Regions from separate parts of the Metabacillus sp. 22489 genome, predicted to be linked through region 3. Evidence: riboswitches for the same ligand, from Rfam matches in the RefSeq annotation. Region 3 holds a riboswitch; each other region holds the start of a gene.

Region 1 (6,071 bases), on a different contig from region 3:
TTGTCCTTCAAGGAAAAACTCTCCTTCTATCGTACCGTGTGGAGCAATTTCTCGTTTGATTAGCCTTAGTAAGGTAGATTTTCCGCTTCCAGATGGCCCACATAATACAATAAACTCACCTTGTTGAATCGTAAACGAAAGATCATTTACAACACGCTTCTTTACATCAGGATATGTAAAGCTTACATGCTTCGCTTCCAAAAATGCCATCGTATCCCCTCCCTTCCTTCAATTAAAAGCGGTGAACTTAAATATAAGAAATAAAGAAACAGATAAAACCATTCTCTTCCTTGAATCGACATCGTTTCTAATATTGGATAAATACTTAACACTCCATCACCTAGCCACCAACCAAATAACGCTATCGTAAACAGTGCAAGGATGTAAATGATCGCTAGCAAATCCTTCCCCTTCAGCTTATAAGGCGTATACTTACTTCGTTTTTTCACTCCATACCCTCTGGCAGCCATTGAATCTGCTGTTTGAATCGCATCCTCCAATGACCATGTAAGCAATATTTGCACGAGCAAGATGCCGTTTTTCGCTCGTTCCTTTAGCTTTCCTTCAGTTACTGAAAGGCCTTTCCCTTTTTGGACAACCTCAATTTCCTTCAATCGTCTTCGTAATAGAGGGACAAACCTCATCGAAAGCATTGTCAGCAATGCCCATTGTGGTAACCATTTTGCAAATAAAAATAAAAATTTATCTGCGGTTATCACATGATTATACGAAGCAAACAAAACGATAAGAGTAAAAATGGACAATGCCAAAATAAGACCCTGGATTACCGCCTCAAGCATAATCGGGTTATGATGGAAATAAAACAAAATATGTGTTCCGCGATGATTAATAAGTGGATTTATGAGTAAAAAAAAGCCGGTCAGGATGATTAGCATCTTAAACCATTTTTTTAACGCTTTCCCTTTATCTAATTGATAATTAAATAAAATAAAAATAATTGCGCCAACAAGCAAAAACACCGGATGCTTATAAAGCATAACCAGTGCTGCTGCCCCAACATAATATAAAAAAAGTACAAAAGGGTGGAAAGCATGAACCCCTCTAGACATTACTTTTCATCCTCTACATAATTCGTCGTATAAATCCATTGTACTGTATCCCCATTTTTCACTTGGACTGCACCTGAACTTCTCGTTAATTTCACACCATTCTTTTTAACCATCCAGCCGCTTAAAGGTCCTTTATCAAATTCATATAGGTTATTTATCCCTTCGACATAAGCTGAAGAGCCGCTCCCAGTAACACTAACTTGAATTCCTCTTTGCTTAAGAATAGCTAGCGTTACATCGATTACTGTTTGCCCTTCTTTTATTTCAACCTTTGTAGGTGACAAAATTGTCCCAGTATCACTAACTACTGATACAGTTACCGTCTGTTTTGGTTCTGCCTTCTGAGTTGGTGTTGTTTGCTGCTTATTAGGTGTAGCTGCAGGCTTAGTCGGTTGTTTAGTCGGTTGTTTCTCTTCAGTTGGTTTAGTCGTTGGCGTCTTCTTTGTTGATTGCTCTGTGCTATTTGTCGTTGTATTATTTGAAGCTGTGTTGTTTGTTGTTGATTTATTTGGTGTCTCTGTATTTTCCTTACCTGTTGTCTCGTTCGTGTTTGTTGAAGTTTTTGGTGCAGTATTTATCGTTTCGTTCTTTTTCGTATTTGATGATGGTTCTGTATTTTCCACAGACTTTTGAGTGCTGGCTGAATCATCTTTTGCTTTCCCGTCAGTCTCCTGCTTTTCTTCTATATTATTCGTCGTATCCGTTTGCTTTGATTCAGCTTTTTTATCGGCCTGCTCCTCTTTATCCTGAGTATCGGCTACATTTTCCCCTGAAGCCTTTTCTCCAGCTGCGGATTGGTCTGTCATTGGAACAACTTCATCCTTTGCACAACCGGACATAAAAACAAAAAAAGATAGAAGAGCAATCAACATTATTTTCCCCATCTTCATTTCAAAAACCTCCTATCTCCATTACAGTACAAATTATCTCTTCCAAGAATATCATAAACACGCTGTGGCATAAAAATAGGAAAACGCCCTCTAAGGATTAAGAGGGCATTTCTATTAAGCATTTTGTGAGCGACGTCTAGTATAAATAAGTACAGCAGTTCCTATAACCGCAATAACGACACCGATGACAATTAAGTTATAAAGTGGTGTTGCAGTGTTTGGAAGCTGATGTCCTTCCGTTTTTTGCAACTGTTCTACATTGCTATTTCCTTCATTCTGATTTACTTTTGAATTATCGGTGTTTGAAGCTTCATTATCAGTTGCTGGAACAGGCTTGTTATTCTCAACTGGAGCCTCTGGTGCTGGTGTCTCAACTTTATTATCGCTATCCTCTTCAGGTACTACTACTTCTGTATCTGGTTGAGAAAATTGATAGATTGAGCTTTTTCCTTCATTTAGATAATCCTGATATGCTAATAACGCTAATAGCGCTTGTGTGCTTGCCATATAATCGGATTCATTATCAGCAAGTAAATGAGCAAACCCTCCATCTTCTTGCTTAAATGTTAAAAGGTGCTGAATTAGGTTTATGTGATTAGAAGCTGATTCTACAGTCGCTTGCTTCGTAAACTGTTCCCCTGTTGGATCAACACCAACAGCTGTTAATCCAATAATGACTTGTGCAGTTGTTTCACTGGCGTCTCCACCGTTATATTCGTCACTAAATCCTCCATCATTATCCTGCTCACTAGCAATCCACTCAACTGCCTTATTTATTGCAGACTTAACATTTTCTTGGTCTTGATATGGAGCTAATGCTGTAAGGATCATAGCTGTAATATCGATACTTTCCTTACTGTTAGGTGCTAATGACCAGCCACCAGATTCAAGTTGTTCATTTAATAAATACTTAACAAGAGCTTCTCTTGTCCATTTTGCATTACTTGGAATTTCATAGTTCCCACTGTCAAGAGCAATTAATGCATAAGCAACTCCGTTATTTCCTTGAATCGTCATCCGCTCATTATTATAAATTTTTTCTATTAAATCATAGCCAACAAAACTCGAGGCATCTACATTAGCAGAAGTTAAGCTTAAAACAATTTTCTCATAATCTGTAACATTTCTATAGACACCATCTCGATCAATTATTTCCTTTTTAAGCTCTTCTATATATGATTTTGGTAATTCATCGCCAACAATATTTAAAGCAACTGCTGCCATATGATCTTGAATACCATTTGTTGTAAAATATTTGTCAGCTAAATGATTAATAGTTGCATTTACTGTTTCTTTTGTGACAGGGTCAGCTTCAGGTTGTGGTTCTGGATTTGGTTCTGGGGTTGGGGTTGGATTTGGACTTTCCCCTTCAGGTAGCCCATTACCTGTATCTGGATCCTCTTCCTCTCCTGAACCTTCATCATCTACCTTTGGTAATCTTAATTCAATATGATCACCACTTTTAGGAATATATGAAGAAAGGCCTTCCATCATTGAAATATCATTTAAATAAACACTCCAATAATCTGTCTCACCTAGCTCTGTGTTTCCTATATTATTTATAAAGGCAAACCAAGTTGAATCGATTGATGCATCTACTTCGACATTAGCTAATTTCCCTGCTAGCTTTACTGCATCATAGCCACTTGAACCTTTAAAAACGGATACCGTTTCATCAAGTATTTTATTTCCTTTTTGATCGATTGCTGATACTTTCACATCAACCTGTTCATATGGATAGCCTGACACTTTAAAGAGAAGGCTATCACCATTTTTTACAGTATAGCCATCAGCTCCTACTGTAGCAGGTTCACCATTAATACTGAGCGTCCAATATTGCCCTGCAGGTAATGTAACATTCCCTATATTATTAATAAATGGTCCGTATGTCGGGTCTATTGGTGCATCTAATGGAATATCTTTCGCTTCTGTTATTTCCTTTAGGACATCATATGCAGTTTGTCCTTCCTTTATATTTACAGCTGTTAAAGGTAAAACTGCCTCTCCATTGTGGTCAACAGCTGAAATTGTTGCTCCGTTTTCTAACGATGCTGCTTCAACGTTTTGTGGAGTAAACGAAACAACTTGAAAGATTGCAAGTAACATAATCATAAAAATAGCAATAAACCGTTGTGACAAGTATTGTTTGTTCAAAGAATAACTCCTCCTTTATATGTTTTCCCTTTCTTAACTTAAAGAAAGCAATGCAACAAAAAAACACCCCTATGCAGAGATGTGTTTGTTACAACGATATATAGATAAGAGCTATCTACTTCTTTGTTCTCAAACATCATCCCTATCCGCGTAGGTTATTGATGACAAAAAATAGGCAGGTCTCCTGGCTTATGATCAACACTCACTTTACAACCTTCCCATTAAACAACAGTGGTATATCTGTAAAAGAGCTCCCATTTACAGTGGCGGGACCGCGCCGGATTCACACCGGTCTTCCCTTTTCATGATAGACAGCTAAATCTATCAACCTATTTTTATTCTATTAATTTTTAAAATCATTATATGACTTTTTTATCATAGTCTAGGATAAATCACCTGTCAACGTTTGTCATAGAGTTGTTTCATTTTGTTAAAGAATAAAAAATAAATTTTTTATTTAAAACTTGCAACCTTTTTATATGCTTATTCGTATTATAAGTAGGGAATAAAAATTACAACTATAAATGAGGCTGGCAAATAGTCATAAAATGGTCATCTTTGAGGATTTATTAAGATGGTAAACAGTTAGTCTGGAATCATATAAAAAGGACTAGGTTTACACCTAGCCCTTAATAGACTTCATATTATAAATTCACACGCATAACGCGACCGTTGAATTTTTGTGCCCAGTATCCACTTGACATATTTGCAATAGCTACACCAGTTGAGCTTTGTGATCCGATAAACTTACCGCCACCAACATAGATACCAACATGTCCATCTTTTTTATACGTATCGAAGAAGACCATATCTCCTGGTTGCATTTGGCTTGCTGGAACGCGAGTACCTGTGTTTTTAAGAGAATCTGTGCTTGCACCAACATTAACACCTACAGTTGAGAATGCCCAAGCTACGAATCCTGAACAGTCAAAACGTCCATTTGCAATATCAGATGCAGATCTTCCGCCACCGAATACATAAACAGAATTGCCGATATATTTATAGCCTGCAGAAATTAAGTCCTGAACAGTTCCATTTGGATTGACAGGTGTTGATGCTACAGTCGTTTCTTTCTTACTTGACTTTGAATCTGATTCTGTAGAATTAGATTCTGTGCTAGATTTTGAAGAGCTAGCATCGGAATTATCACTAGAATTACTGCTTGAATTTGAATTAGTAGCCTGTGAATCTTGTGAAGCCTGTGCAGCTTTTGCTGCTTCTTCTGCAGCTTTTAAAGTAGATTCTTGTAATGCTAATGATTGATCCTTTTGCTCTAAGCTTTGTTTTGCAAGTTCCTTAGCAGTTTTTTCATCTTTAAGCTTAGCTTTTAAAGCGTCATTTTGTTTCTTTTGTTCATTAACTGTCTTTTGAATACCTTCAATTTCAGCTTTCATGTCTGTTAGCTCTTCTAACTTTTTCACTTTAGCTGCTTGTTTTTCTTTTACAGATTTTTGGTCAGCTTCATGCTGTTGTAGTAATTCGTTATCAGCTTCAACAATTTTGCCAACTGCAATTGCACGATTAACGAAATCACCGAAACTAGAAGAACCAACTAATACTTCTAAGTAATCGACATTTCCTCCACTATGTTGGTAGGAGATAGCACGTTGCTTTAAGATCTCAGTGCGATTTTTAATTGTCTCTTCTAAATCTGCGATTTCTGTTTCAAGCTTACTAATTTCAGCATTTGCAGCTGTAATTTGTGCTTCAATTTCTTTCATCTTTTTATTGTTTTCGCTAATTGCTTGGTCAACAGATTTTGCTTGCTCATTTAGTCTAGCAAGTTCCTCTTGAACCTTTTTTAGTTCCTGTTCAGCGCTTTGTATATTTGCTTGAACTTGTGAACGCTCTTGCTGGATTTCAGACGCCGTTTCAGCTTTTGCTGAAGGAATAGCAAATGAACTACCTAATCCAATCATGACAGCCAAATTCATGACAACTAGTTTCTTATTCGACA
Region 2 (6,071 bases), on a different contig from region 3:
TCATCCAACCAGGGTGGATCGAATAGACATGAATATCCTTATCTTTTAAAGCGACGTGAAGCTTCTCAGATAACATATTAAGCGCAGCCTTCGATAAACCATATGGAAAGTCACCACTATAAGCATTTGTTAAACTACCTGCCTCTGAGGAAATATTTATAATCGATTGTTTTTTCCCCTTCTCTAATAAAGCTAAGAAATGCTTAATGACACGAATTGGTCCGATTGTGTTAATATCCAACGATCTTGTCACTTCATCAATATTTAATTCATCAATTTGCTTGTCGCGCTCAAGAAGAATCCCAGCATTATTGATAATTGAATCGAGATGCTGCTCGTTTTCCGCTACGATTTGAGCTGCCCGTTTAACCGATTCCTCGCAGCTAACATCTAGCTCAATAATCTCAATATTTTGCGGAAAATCGTTCTTTAGCTGCTCTAGTTGCTGTATTGCTTGTGGAGTGCTCGCCCTTACACTAGCAAAGATAAAATGCCCTCTCTCTAAGCCTACCTTTGCTAAATGGTAGCCTAGCCCTCGGTTAGCACCAGTAATTAAAATATTCATCCTACACTTTCCCCTCCTTACATTAATCATTCTCCAACAATTCAAAAATCACCTTTAAGTCTTTTAACGTATCCATATATGCATATCTCCCACCGGTATACTCACCCTTTTGAATAAGTGACATCCCACCTGCTTCCATTATTTTCACTTTGTCTTTTAGTCCATCGACAACAAATGCAATATGCTGCACACCTTCACCATGCTCCTCTAAATAATCCCTCCACGTGCTTTTATGCTCATCAGGCTGTATTAATTCAAGCTGAAGTGACCCCATATCGAAAAACGCTAGCTTTGCTCTAGCTGGTGATGACTCACCTTTATATTTTGTTTGAGCTACATCGACTGCATCTGTCCAAGAAGCTTGGGGCTTTTCTACCCCAAAAAAGTCTGCATATGCCTGTGATGTTTTTTCAATATCATGAACGATAATCCCTATCTGCGTAATCACCTTTGTACCTAGTACATCCTTTAACATCATCCATCTCTCCTTCAATTCATTTAATAATATTTTTCAATTTTCAAAGCCCCATTTTTTAGAAAGCTTAAAGAAAACGAATGTAATAGATAAAGCGATAATGAAGAGAACCCAAGCCATAGCAGAGGCATAGCCCATCTTAAACTATTGAAAGGCATACTTTTACAAGTTAGTTTCACGGGGTAAAATGAGCTTTTCCCTTACTAAACCCTAACTTCCTTACAGGAGTCTCTCACAATGAGAGATGCTCCAACTTTAAAATAATTTGCTTCAAGTTGTTTTCCTTCAACAGCATTCACGACATTTGTTGTCAGCTTTTCCATCATTTCTGTAAAATCAACTCGCATTGTTGTCAAGGTTGGACTCGTATGCTCACTTAACATATGGTCATCAAAGCCAATAATTGATATATCATCTGGAATACGAATCTCATGCTCTTTAAAGGCTTGCATTGCTCCAAAAGCTGTACTATCATTCGCTGCAAAAAAAGCAGTTGGTAATGCAATGTCTTTTTCTAACAATCCTTTTATCGCCTCATATCCGCTTTGTTTACTAAAATCTCCATCAAGGATCCAATCCTCATTTACGGGAATGCCAAATTTTTTTAACGCCTTTAAATACCCTTGAAACTTTTGAGGTCCTGCAATTCTATTCATATTCCCATTAATAACACCTATTTTTCGATGTCCTAAATTTGCTAAATACTCAACTGCCTTTCGTGCACCTTGTTCATTGTCAAAATTAGAAACAATTCGATTCGATTCATTCGCTCCAGGCAATTTCTGATCAACAATACCGATAAAAAAACCTTCTTTAATTAATTCCTCAATTAATGGCTCATAATTGTTCGCACCTATAAAAATTCCACCGTCGACTCTTCTTTGAAAAAATACCTCTTTCATACTTTCAATAGTTTTTGGGTGATTCGTATCACGGATAATATTCGTTAACACATAATAGCCAAGTGAAGAAGCGCTTTCAATAATACTTGTAATTAATAAGTTTGATAGACTATCAGCAGAAACTTGCCCTCTTTCGATCATGAAAAGTCCTAGTGTACTTGTTCGCTTACCTGCAAGCACCTGTGCAGATAAATTCGGATAATAATTATATTGCTGAATGATTTCCATAACTTTTTTTCGAGTTTTTTCCGGCACATTTGGATAATTATTTATTACCCTACTTACCGTACTTCTTGAAACTCCTGCTATTTTTGCAATTTCTGTACTATTAATCTCTTTCACATGATTCCTCTCCTAAAAAAGGCACTTAATATGCCAGATAATTCACTTTTTAATAAACGCGCGTTTATTCAATAGAAATATACGGTATAACTATGTTCTCTTTTGCTCGAAAAGAACCTCAATTTATTTTCCATCAAAAGCCTTATTCTCACTTAACTATTAGAATCTTCTCCCATTTATTTAAAGATGAACACGTATTTATTTTTACATCACTTTAAAATTGAGAATGAAAGGACATACCAAAATTCCCCTTTGTTACCGTTTCCAATTATCTGAGTTGAATTATACCTCTCAAGTGATATCACCGTCAATGAAGGTTCTTTATGAATCGTTCAACAAATTTTGCTAGTATTTCCCCAATGTATCAGATATCCAGCTGAGGTAGTTTATGAAACATTCTATCTTAGTAAAGTATTATTTTTCCACAACTACAACCACAATATTATTTTTCCTATAATTTTAAGATTTCATTTGACTTCTTTTATTAGATTGATATAATACTTTTATGCATAAAAGCGTTTAAGTTATAAAGTAGCTAAAGGATTAACGTAAACCAATTGTTTTAAAGGCATTGTTAACTAAACATTGATATACGTGTCTTACGCCATACATTCTAACTAACTTAGCATTATGGCTTATTATTCAGCAATGACGAAATTTAATTAATATAGGAGCAAACAAATGATTTCTAAAAATAAAAGTTTCAAAACAAGTGAAGCATTACTATTAGTTGTATTTATTTTAGCTATTATTTTTACTAGTTTATTTTTATTAAAGTCAGAGCCGCATTTAGCTTTATTACTTTGTATTATCGTGATTTCTCTCATCGGACTTCTAAAAGGATTTAATTGGAGTGACTTAGAAGCAGGCATCGTGAAAGGAATCCAAAACGGAATCCAACCAATCATCGTCCTAGGCTTAATCGGAATGTTAATTGGCGCATGGATGGCTAGTGGAACGATTCCTACTGTTATGGTCTATGCTTTATCAATTATTGACCCTAGCTATTTATTAGTGACTAGCTTGTTTTCTTGTATGGTTATTTCAAGTCTTGTTGGTAGCTCCTTTACGACTGTTAGCACAGTTGGGGTTGCTTTAATGGGGGTTGGAATGGCAATTGGCTTACCTGTTGAATGGGTTGCTGGAGCCGTTATTTCTGGAGCTTGCTTTGGGGATAAAATGTCACCTATGTCTGATACGACAAATTTTGCTTCAGGTGTAAGCTCTGTTCCTTTGTTCACACATATTCGTCATATGACAATCACAACTGTGCCAAGCATCATCATAACAACGATTATTTTTATCGTACTAGGCAAAATCACTCCGATTGAGACAGCATCATTTTCTGAAATTGCGAAGATGGTGACAATCATTGAAAGTGAAATTGATATTAATGCTCTTACGCTATTATCTCCTTTATTAGTTGTTATTCTAGCTATTCGAAAGGTACCTGTGATTCCTTCTCTCATCATAGGAATTATTACTGCCGGTGTGACTGCAGGAGCATTACAAGGAGTATCAATAGGGAAATTCCTTACGATCTTACAATTTGGGACATCCTATTCCATTGATAACGAATTGCTTATGTCCATGCTCAATCGTGGCGGGCTTCAATCGATGATGTGGTCAATTTCCCTTATCATGATTGCCTTTGCTTTTGGTGGACTACTTGATGTTTTAAAGATTATTCCTGTTCTATTAAATGGATTAATGAAACGAATCAAAACAAAGGGACAGCTTATTTTATCAACAGCAGCCTCCTCTTTTGGCGTCAACCTATTAACTGGAGAGCAATATTTGTCCATCCTTATACCTGGACAATCGTTTAAAGGCTTATATGATAATATGCAAATCAGTCGTAAGTATATGTCAAGAACCCTCGAGGATGCTGGAACATTAGTCAATCCGTTATTCCCATGGGCGGTGAGTGGAGCATTCTTTGCTCAAACACTTGGCGTAGAGGTTATTGATTATTTACCATATGTTTTCTTTTTGTATTTATCTCCACTCTTTTCGATTTTATTTGGATATATGAGTAAGCATAAATAGTATGGCTATAGAAAGTTGCCTCATAAGGGTTTCCCCCGTGAAAATTATGGCAGCTTTCTTTTTTTAGATTAATTGTCACAATATGTTTCGACATTTAATAACTATTAGTTGATTAATTTATTCTTCTGCATTATGATTGTAAATAGAACTCAACGAAAACTATATATTGATAGTTTTCTTGATAAAATAACTATATATTGTATTCTTTGCGAATGATAGGTGCCAAAATAGGCTTAATAAGGGAATCTGGTGAAAGTCCAGAGCTGTCCCCGCAACTGTAAGTGTGACGAACTGAGATAACCACTGTACATCAAGTATGGGAAGGACTCATAGTAGGAAGAGCATAAGTCAGGAGACCTGCCTAGTATTCGCTAAAGTTTCACCTTCTCCGGGGAATGAGAAGCGGGAACGATAGTAAGTTTTTAAACAGGGTTTAACACTCTGCTCTTATCTGTCGTTTTGTCGCTTAATCCCCTGAGCACTAATTGAACACAGATGGAGGAAATACTATGACTACAACCACTTACTCACCAATTATTATTGATAGCAACAACAACGAGATCCCTTTTGATGAAAAAAAATTAACTTCTTTTATAAAAAACATCCATCAGCATTATCCAACACTACATATTGATGACTATCTTAATCGAATCATTCATACAGTTATGCAACGTGATACGTACACGGTTGATCAACTTACGAATCTCTTAATTTTAGAAGGGCTCTCCCGTATCAATGAACAAGAGCCAGAGTGGACATACTTTTGTGCACACATCTATTTAAAAAAGCTTTATAAGGAAGCTGCTGCAAATAGAGGCTATGATAGAGAAAAACAATATGGCGACTTTTACGAATTGATTCAAACTCTTGTTTCAAAGGGTCTTTACAATAAAATGCTATTAGAGAATTATTCGAAATCAGAAATTGAAGAAATCGGTAAATTCATTGTGCCTGAAAGAGATCAATTATTTACATACATCGGTCTCCGTACTTTAGCTGATCGTTATTTGACACGCGATTTTACAAAAGAGATTTTCGAGCTTCCACAGGAGCGCTTTTTAATCATTGCGATGACTTTAATGGCAAATGAAAAGAAGGAAAATCGTCTTGCCTTAATTGAACAAGCCTACTGGGCAATGAGTAATTTATATATGACAGTAGCTACACCAACTTTATCAAATGCTGGAAAGCCTGTAGGCCAATTATCTAGCTGTTTCATCGATACGATCGATGATAGTCTTCAAGGCATTTTTGACAGCAATACCGATATTGCCAATTTATCTAAATCAGGTGGCGGAATCGGAGCATATTTCGGTAAAATCCGTAGCCGTGGCAGTGATATAAAAGGCTTCAAAGGTGTTTCTTCAGGTGTCATTCCGTGGATGAAGCAGCTTAATAATACAGCAGTAAGTGTTGATCAGCTCGGGCAACGAAAAGGAGCAATTGCTGTTTATTTAGACGTTTGGCATAAAGATATTTTCTCCTTTTTAGATGCAAAGCTTAATAATGGTGACGAACGGTTGCGAACACATGACTTATTCACTGGTGTTTGTATTCCAGATATCTTTATGGAACAGGTAGAAGCACGTGGTGACTGGTATTTATTTGATCCACATGAGGTTCGCCAAGTGATGGGCTATAGCATTGAGGATTTTTATGATGAGCAAAAAGGCAATGGTTCGTTCCGCGAAAAATATTGGGAATGTGTAGAAAATGAACAGCTATCAAAGGAAAAAGT
Region 3 (6,071 bases):
CCTTTAGCATGAACAACACGCTCTGGAACACGTTCTCTATTAAAATGCGCTAATTTCTCTAAAAGGTGAACATCCTGTATTAATACTGGACCTCTAGAGCCTGCTGTAATTGAGTTTTGGTTGTCTCCAACGGGAGCACCCCAACTAGTAGTTAATCTGTTATTAGTCATTTTTAAGAATCACCTCATATTTTATTTGAATATAGTATTATAATAACATCTCTCAATTAAAAATCAATACTTTTTTATAATAATTATAATTTAATAGTTAAAATTATGACCAAATAACTTTAATTTATATTAAAACCAAGAGTGAATCTGTTTGTTTCTAGCATTCTAGTAATCTTTTTCACACAAATGAACATTAGAGTTAGGAGAGCTAAATTCCATATTTCCCCTCATTTTTTTTCATTTATACTCTTTATTTAAAAATAAAAAAATAACTCTCCATTTAAATATCATTTAAAATAATTAAATGAAAATATCTAAAGGAAAGTTATTTTGTTTTTGTTACTATAGTTTATATACCAAGTGATATATATTTCACTTCCAAATACTCTTCAATTCCATGGTACCCACCTTCACGACCTAAACCACTTTGTTTAAAGCCTCCAAATGGTGCTTGTGGTGTTGAAGGTAAACCATCATTTAAACCGATAATCCCGTAATCTAATGCTTCACTTATTCGAATGCCTTTTGAGATACTTTCCGTGAAAATATAAGCTGCAAGACCGAAAATAGAATTGTTGGCCCTTTCGATAACTTCTTCTTCACTACTAAATCTTGTAACAGGTGCAACAGGTCCAAATGTTTCTTCCATCATACATAACATATCATCTTCTACATTTGAAAGAACGGTTGGCTCAATAAATAAATCATTTATTACCTTCCCTCCAGTTTCAAGTACCGCACCTTTCCCAACTGCATCTTCAATTTGGTCGATCACTTTCTTAACAGCATGTTTGTCAATTAATGGCCCAATATCTACCCCTTCTTCTAATCCATTACCGACAACCAATTCACTTACCTTATTTTTAAACTTTTGTAAAAAAGATTCATATACGGAGTCATGAACATATATCCGATTTGCACAAACACACGTTTGTCCAGCATTGCGAAATTTCGCTGCGATTACCTCTGTGACTGCCTTTTCAATATTTGCATCGTCAAGGATAATAACTGGTGCATGTCCCCCTAACTCTAAAGACAATTTTTTAATTGTTTTTGACGCTTTTTGCATAAGAAGTCTTCCCACTTCAGTTGAACCAGTAAAGGTTAGCTTTCGGACCCTTTCATCCTGTAACCAAGCATCTCCGATTTCCTCTGCATTACCAGTCACTATATTTATAACACCTTTAGGAATACCTGCCTTTTCCGCTAATTCGACCAGTTTAATTGCTGTTAATGGCGTCTGCTCTGCAGGTTTAATCATAACTGTACAACCGGCAGCTAAAGCAGGGGCAACCTTTCTTGTAATCATTGCAGCTGGAAAATTCCATGGGGTAATAACTGCTACAACTCCAACTGGTTGTTTTTGAACAAAAAGGCGTTTATTCTGACTAGTGGCAGGAATCAATTCACCGTATATTCGCTTAGCTTCCTCCGCATACCACGATAAGAAACCATTTGCATAACCAATTTCACCTAATGCCTCTTTTAATGGTTTTCCCTGTTCGACTGTCATTGTTTTAGCAAGCTCATCTTGATGCTCATTTATTAAATCGTACCATTGACGAATATATTCGGAACGTTCATATGCTGATAAAGAGGACCATTCTGAAAATGCTCGATAAGCCGAAGCAATTGCATGTTCCGATTCTTTCTTCCCTGCATTAGGTACAGTTGCAACCACTTCGCTAGTTGCTGGATTTATTACGTCTATTTTTTCAAGGTCTTCCCCTATCCATTGACCATCTATAAAAATATGAAAATGTTTCATGACTTCCTCCTCTTGATACCTTTTCTTCACTTGCTATTTTATAACGTAAATAACTTATCATGATGTTTCAAGAAAAATGCTCTAATCTAAATCCGCTAATAATTTGTCCTTATTAGGTTAAACTATTTTGGAATGTTTACTATAAAATGTTGGGAGGTATTCCAATGTCAAAAAAAGGGCAATTTCAAAATGATGAAAAACAATACCAAATGCCTGATGCACTTCGTCAAAAAAAAGATTCTGTCTATCGAGTTGGTTATACGTCAGGAACAGGTAATGATACTGGTGGAAAAGATGAGCCTGGTAAACACTCCGATTTACCATAAGGGGATTACTGTCAACTTGACAGTCCCTCTTACTTCTATCATAGTCTCAAAGAATGCGACTCTTTCCTAAACTAGATAAATAAATATCAGAGTTGAATGCAACTAGGAAAATCTCCCGTTTCATAATATTATTCGATTTTCTAGCGATAAAACCTTCTATTATAATTTCAAAACAAATTAAAATGGAGAATGTAAATTTGGAAAGTAATAATTAAAACCTATATCCAAGGATCATCTATGAGAGCCCCGTTTGATAGAAATCTCATTATAAAGTGTGTCTAAAAGAAAACCTTAGAGAGAAATATAATCTAGCTCTGAAAAACAGCTAATAAAAAAGCACTGATACAGAAGTATCAGTGCCAAATGGTTACAAATTATATTTTACGCTTAAACAGTCTCTAATGACTGAATTTTTACTCGATACTGATGTGCAGCTTCTACCATTACTTTTAATGCAGCAACTGTTTCAGCTTCTCCACGTGTTTTCAATCCACAATCAGGATTTACCCAAAATGCTCGATAATCAAGAACCTCGAGTGCTCGTTTAATATTTTGCGTTATTTCTTCTATTGTAGGAACGCGCGGACTATGAATATCATATACACCTAGGCCAATACCTTTATTATAATGATGCTCTTCAAAGGAAGTGATGAGCTCTCCATGGCTCCTTGATGTTTCAATAGAAATAACATCGGCATCTAAGGCATCAATCGCATGGATAATATCATCAAAATTCGAATAGCACATATGAGTATGTACCTGTGTATCAGGTTTTACCGAAGAAGTTGCTAGTTTAAAGGCATAAACTGAAGCATTTAAATACGCTTCTGTTTTTTCCTGTTTTAATGGTAACCCCTCTCGTAATGCTGCTTCATCAACTTGAATCATTGTTATAGCGTGCTTCTCTAAAGCTTCAACTTCACTTCGAATTGCTAATGCTACCTGATTCATTACATCAGTCCGACTAATATCATCACGTACAAAGGACCAATTTATAATTGTGACAGGTCCTGTTAACATCCCTTTTACAGGCTTATCTGTTAAGGATTGTGCATAAACAGTTTCTTTAACTGTCATATTCTGTTTACAGTATACATCCCCAAAAATAACAGGCGGTTTCACACATCGGGATCCATATGATTGAACCCATCCATTCTTTGTGATCGCAACTCCTTCAAGCTTTTCCCCAAAAAACTCAACCATATCTGTCCGTTCGAATTCACCATGAACTAGAACATCTAATCCTATTTCTTCTTGAATAGTTATCCATTTTTTAATTTCACTTTGAATATATTGTTCATAGTCCTTATCGGATAGTTCACCTTTTCTCCATTTTAATCTTTGTTTTCTGACTTCCTTTGTTTGCGGAAAGCTTCCTATCGTTGTCGTTGGTAAAAGTGGTAACTTCCACTTCTCTTCATGGATTTGCTTTCGCTTCTCTACAGATATTCGAGAACTTGAATAGTGTTCAAGATTATTTATCGCTTCCTGAATATGCTCAACATTTCGATAAGCAGACTCTTTAAAAGAATGAATAACTTTATCATAATTTTCTAAATCATCAATCTGCTGTTTTTCCGTAAAAACATGAGTAAGTAATGCGATTTCATCTAATTTTTCATCTGCAAATGCTAAAACATCTCTTATTTGAGATTCGAGCTGTTGTTCATTTTTCACTGTAACAGGAACATGAAGTAAACTACATGATGGCTGTAAAAACATACGATTTTCACCAATTTTATTTGAAAGTTCCTTTACAAAATCGAATTTATCCACCAATTTAGACTTCCAAATATTTCTCCCATCAATAATCCCCGCAAATAAATATTTTTCATTAGGGAAGCCGTATTTTTCAAGAAGCTTGAGATTTGCGCCTGCATCATGAACAAAATCAAGACCAATTCCCGCTACTGGAAGGTTAATGAGTTCTTTATAGTATTCTGTACTTTCAAAATAAGTTTGAATGATTAGATTCACATCTTGAACATTTTGCGCGAAAGCTGAATATACAAGCTGTAATTCGTTAACAATTTCCTCTTTGACATCCTTCACTAAAATTGGTTCATCAATTTGAATCCATTCAGCTCCGGCACCTCTAAGTTCTGTAAATACTTCAATATATAACGGAATAAGAGATTGTAACAAAGAAGCTCTTTGTTCGTTTGTAAAACCTTTTGAGCATGATAACAAAGTAATCGGCCCTACAATAACTGGCTTCCCATATATACCTAATTCTTCCTTCGCCTCATTGAACAAATGAACAAGTCTATTCTCCATTAATTTTGGTTCCACTTTGTTTAGTTCCGGAACGATGTAATGATAATTCGTGTTAAACCATTTCGTCATTTCAGAAGCAACTTTGCCTTTACTACCTCTTGCAATCTCAAAATAGTTAACTAATGATAATTTTCCGTTCGTTGTTTTAAAACGTTCAGGAATAAGATTAAACATAACTGCAGTATCTAATACATGATCATAATAACTAAAATCTCCAATAGGAATGAGATCGATTCCTTTATCTTGTTGTTTTTTCAAATGCGATAAACGAATCTGTTTCATTTCTTTCTCAAATTCCTCTTCACTCATTTGTTCGGACCAAAAGAGTTCTAACGTCTTCTTCCATTCCCGATTTTCTCCAATTCTTGGATAACCAATATTTGAACTTTTTATCATATTTCATGTACTCCTCTTCTATGTTTAGTATGAAAATAAAAACCTCTCAAAATGATGAGAGGGATTGATCGTCAAATTCCATAGTTAGCTGGAGTTGAAATATAAAAACTGATTCAACATATGACCATCACTCCTCCCTATTACGCGTAGGTACAAGTGCATTTAATAGGCAGGTCTCCTGACTTAGACTCATCATTTTGTATCCCTTCCCGTTCTCAAATAAATGAGTAACAGTGGTTTGATACAAAATTCCCCATTACAGTGGCGCGACCGTGTCGGATTTACACCGAACTTCCCTTTTAAGTTAAAAGCAACAAATACTTTTAACACCTATTAACTGAACATTATAAAATTTTAAACTTTTCAAACATGGATTTACTTTATATTATTTTTATCCTTTTATCAAGGCTTTTTCTTAATTGAAAAATTACTTTTATATGTTTATAGAAATTATGCAATTCAACACACAAAATTAGAATGATGAATCTAATTAAATATTTTATATAAATAAATTCATAGTAATTAATTACTATGTACAAAACTTTTTACTAAGACATTTTTCCTGATTATTTCTATACTGTAAAAAATTCCATTTTGGATTGCTATAATGTTATATGGTTTGACTAAATGATCACAACGATTTTGAAAAATTGTTGTGATGAATATTTACTTATAATGGAGGTACACCATTGGAAGAAAAATTTTATAATTCTAAAACAAAAATGGTATTGGCATTTATTTTCTTGACGCTTTTAACAATCGGATCTTTCTATTTTGCTATTATTCTCGCACTATCAGGTGAAGAGATATTTATGATGATTTTTACCTTTATATTGGCCATTATTTTAATCCTATGTACATATACAATATTGAAACGACTCATAAAACATGAACCGATTGTTATCCTTTCGAAAAATGGAATAACACTGAACGGTCCAGGAAATCCAGGGTTTGTACCTTGGGAAGACTTTGAAGGCTTTGTCCCTTATAAATATCAGATGAGTAGATTTCTAGGTATTATTCTAAAAAACGAGGAACATTATATTGATAAATTATCTGGTCGTGCAAGAAAATTAGTCGGTCTTAATCAAAGAATGGGGTTCCCACCTTTTAATATTTCCTTATCTTATTTAA

The links. A riboswitch is a leader RNA that binds a small molecule or an ion and turns the genes downstream of it on or off. The one in region 3 is predicted to bind cobalamin.
Region 1: linked by a shared signal. The riboswitch ahead of ACTJJ9_RS04430 (DUF4430 domain-containing protein) and the one ahead of metE (5-methyltetrahydropteroyltriglutamate--homocysteine S-methyltransferase) in region 3 are both predicted to bind cobalamin.
Region 2: linked by a shared signal. The riboswitch ahead of ACTJJ9_RS05865 (ribonucleoside-diphosphate reductase subunit alpha) and the one ahead of metE (5-methyltetrahydropteroyltriglutamate--homocysteine S-methyltransferase) in region 3 are both predicted to bind cobalamin.

Annotation. Positions count from the first base shown of each region.
Region 1 covers NZ_JBQENT010000005.1:57,238-63,308, reverse strand. The annotation lists gene ACTJJ9_RS04445 (ABC transporter ATP-binding protein) at 1-210, opposite strand, end outside; gene ACTJJ9_RS04440 (energy-coupling factor transporter transmembrane component T) at 183-1,070, opposite strand; gene ACTJJ9_RS04435 (DUF4430 domain-containing protein) at 1,070-1,960, opposite strand; gene ACTJJ9_RS04430 (DUF4430 domain-containing protein) at 2,075-4,114, opposite strand; cobalamin riboswitch at 4,272-4,462, opposite strand; gene ACTJJ9_RS04425 (C40 family peptidase) at 4,759-6,071, opposite strand, start outside.
Region 2 covers NZ_JBQENT010000006.1:157,404-163,474, forward strand. The annotation lists gene ACTJJ9_RS05840 (SDR family oxidoreductase) at 1-565, opposite strand, end outside; gene ACTJJ9_RS05845 (VOC family protein) at 588-1,040, opposite strand; partial or broken gene ACTJJ9_RS05850 (sugar ABC transporter permease) at 1,077-1,184, opposite strand; gene ACTJJ9_RS05855 (LacI family DNA-binding transcriptional regulator) at 1,244-2,284, opposite strand; gene nhaC (Na+/H+ antiporter NhaC) at 2,969-4,333, shown strand; cobalamin riboswitch at 4,534-4,712, shown strand; gene ACTJJ9_RS05865 (ribonucleoside-diphosphate reductase subunit alpha) at 4,843-6,071, shown strand, end outside.
Region 3 covers NZ_JBQENT010000031.1:36,437-42,507, forward strand. The annotation lists gene katA (catalase KatA) at 1-170, opposite strand, end outside; gene ACTJJ9_RS17145 (NAD-dependent succinate-semialdehyde dehydrogenase) at 520-1,938, opposite strand; gene ACTJJ9_RS17150 (hypothetical protein) at 2,103-2,264, shown strand; gene metE (5-methyltetrahydropteroyltriglutamate--homocysteine S-methyltransferase) at 2,652-4,937, opposite strand; cobalamin riboswitch at 5,089-5,286, opposite strand; gene ACTJJ9_RS17160 (STM3941 family protein) at 5,627-6,071, shown strand, end outside.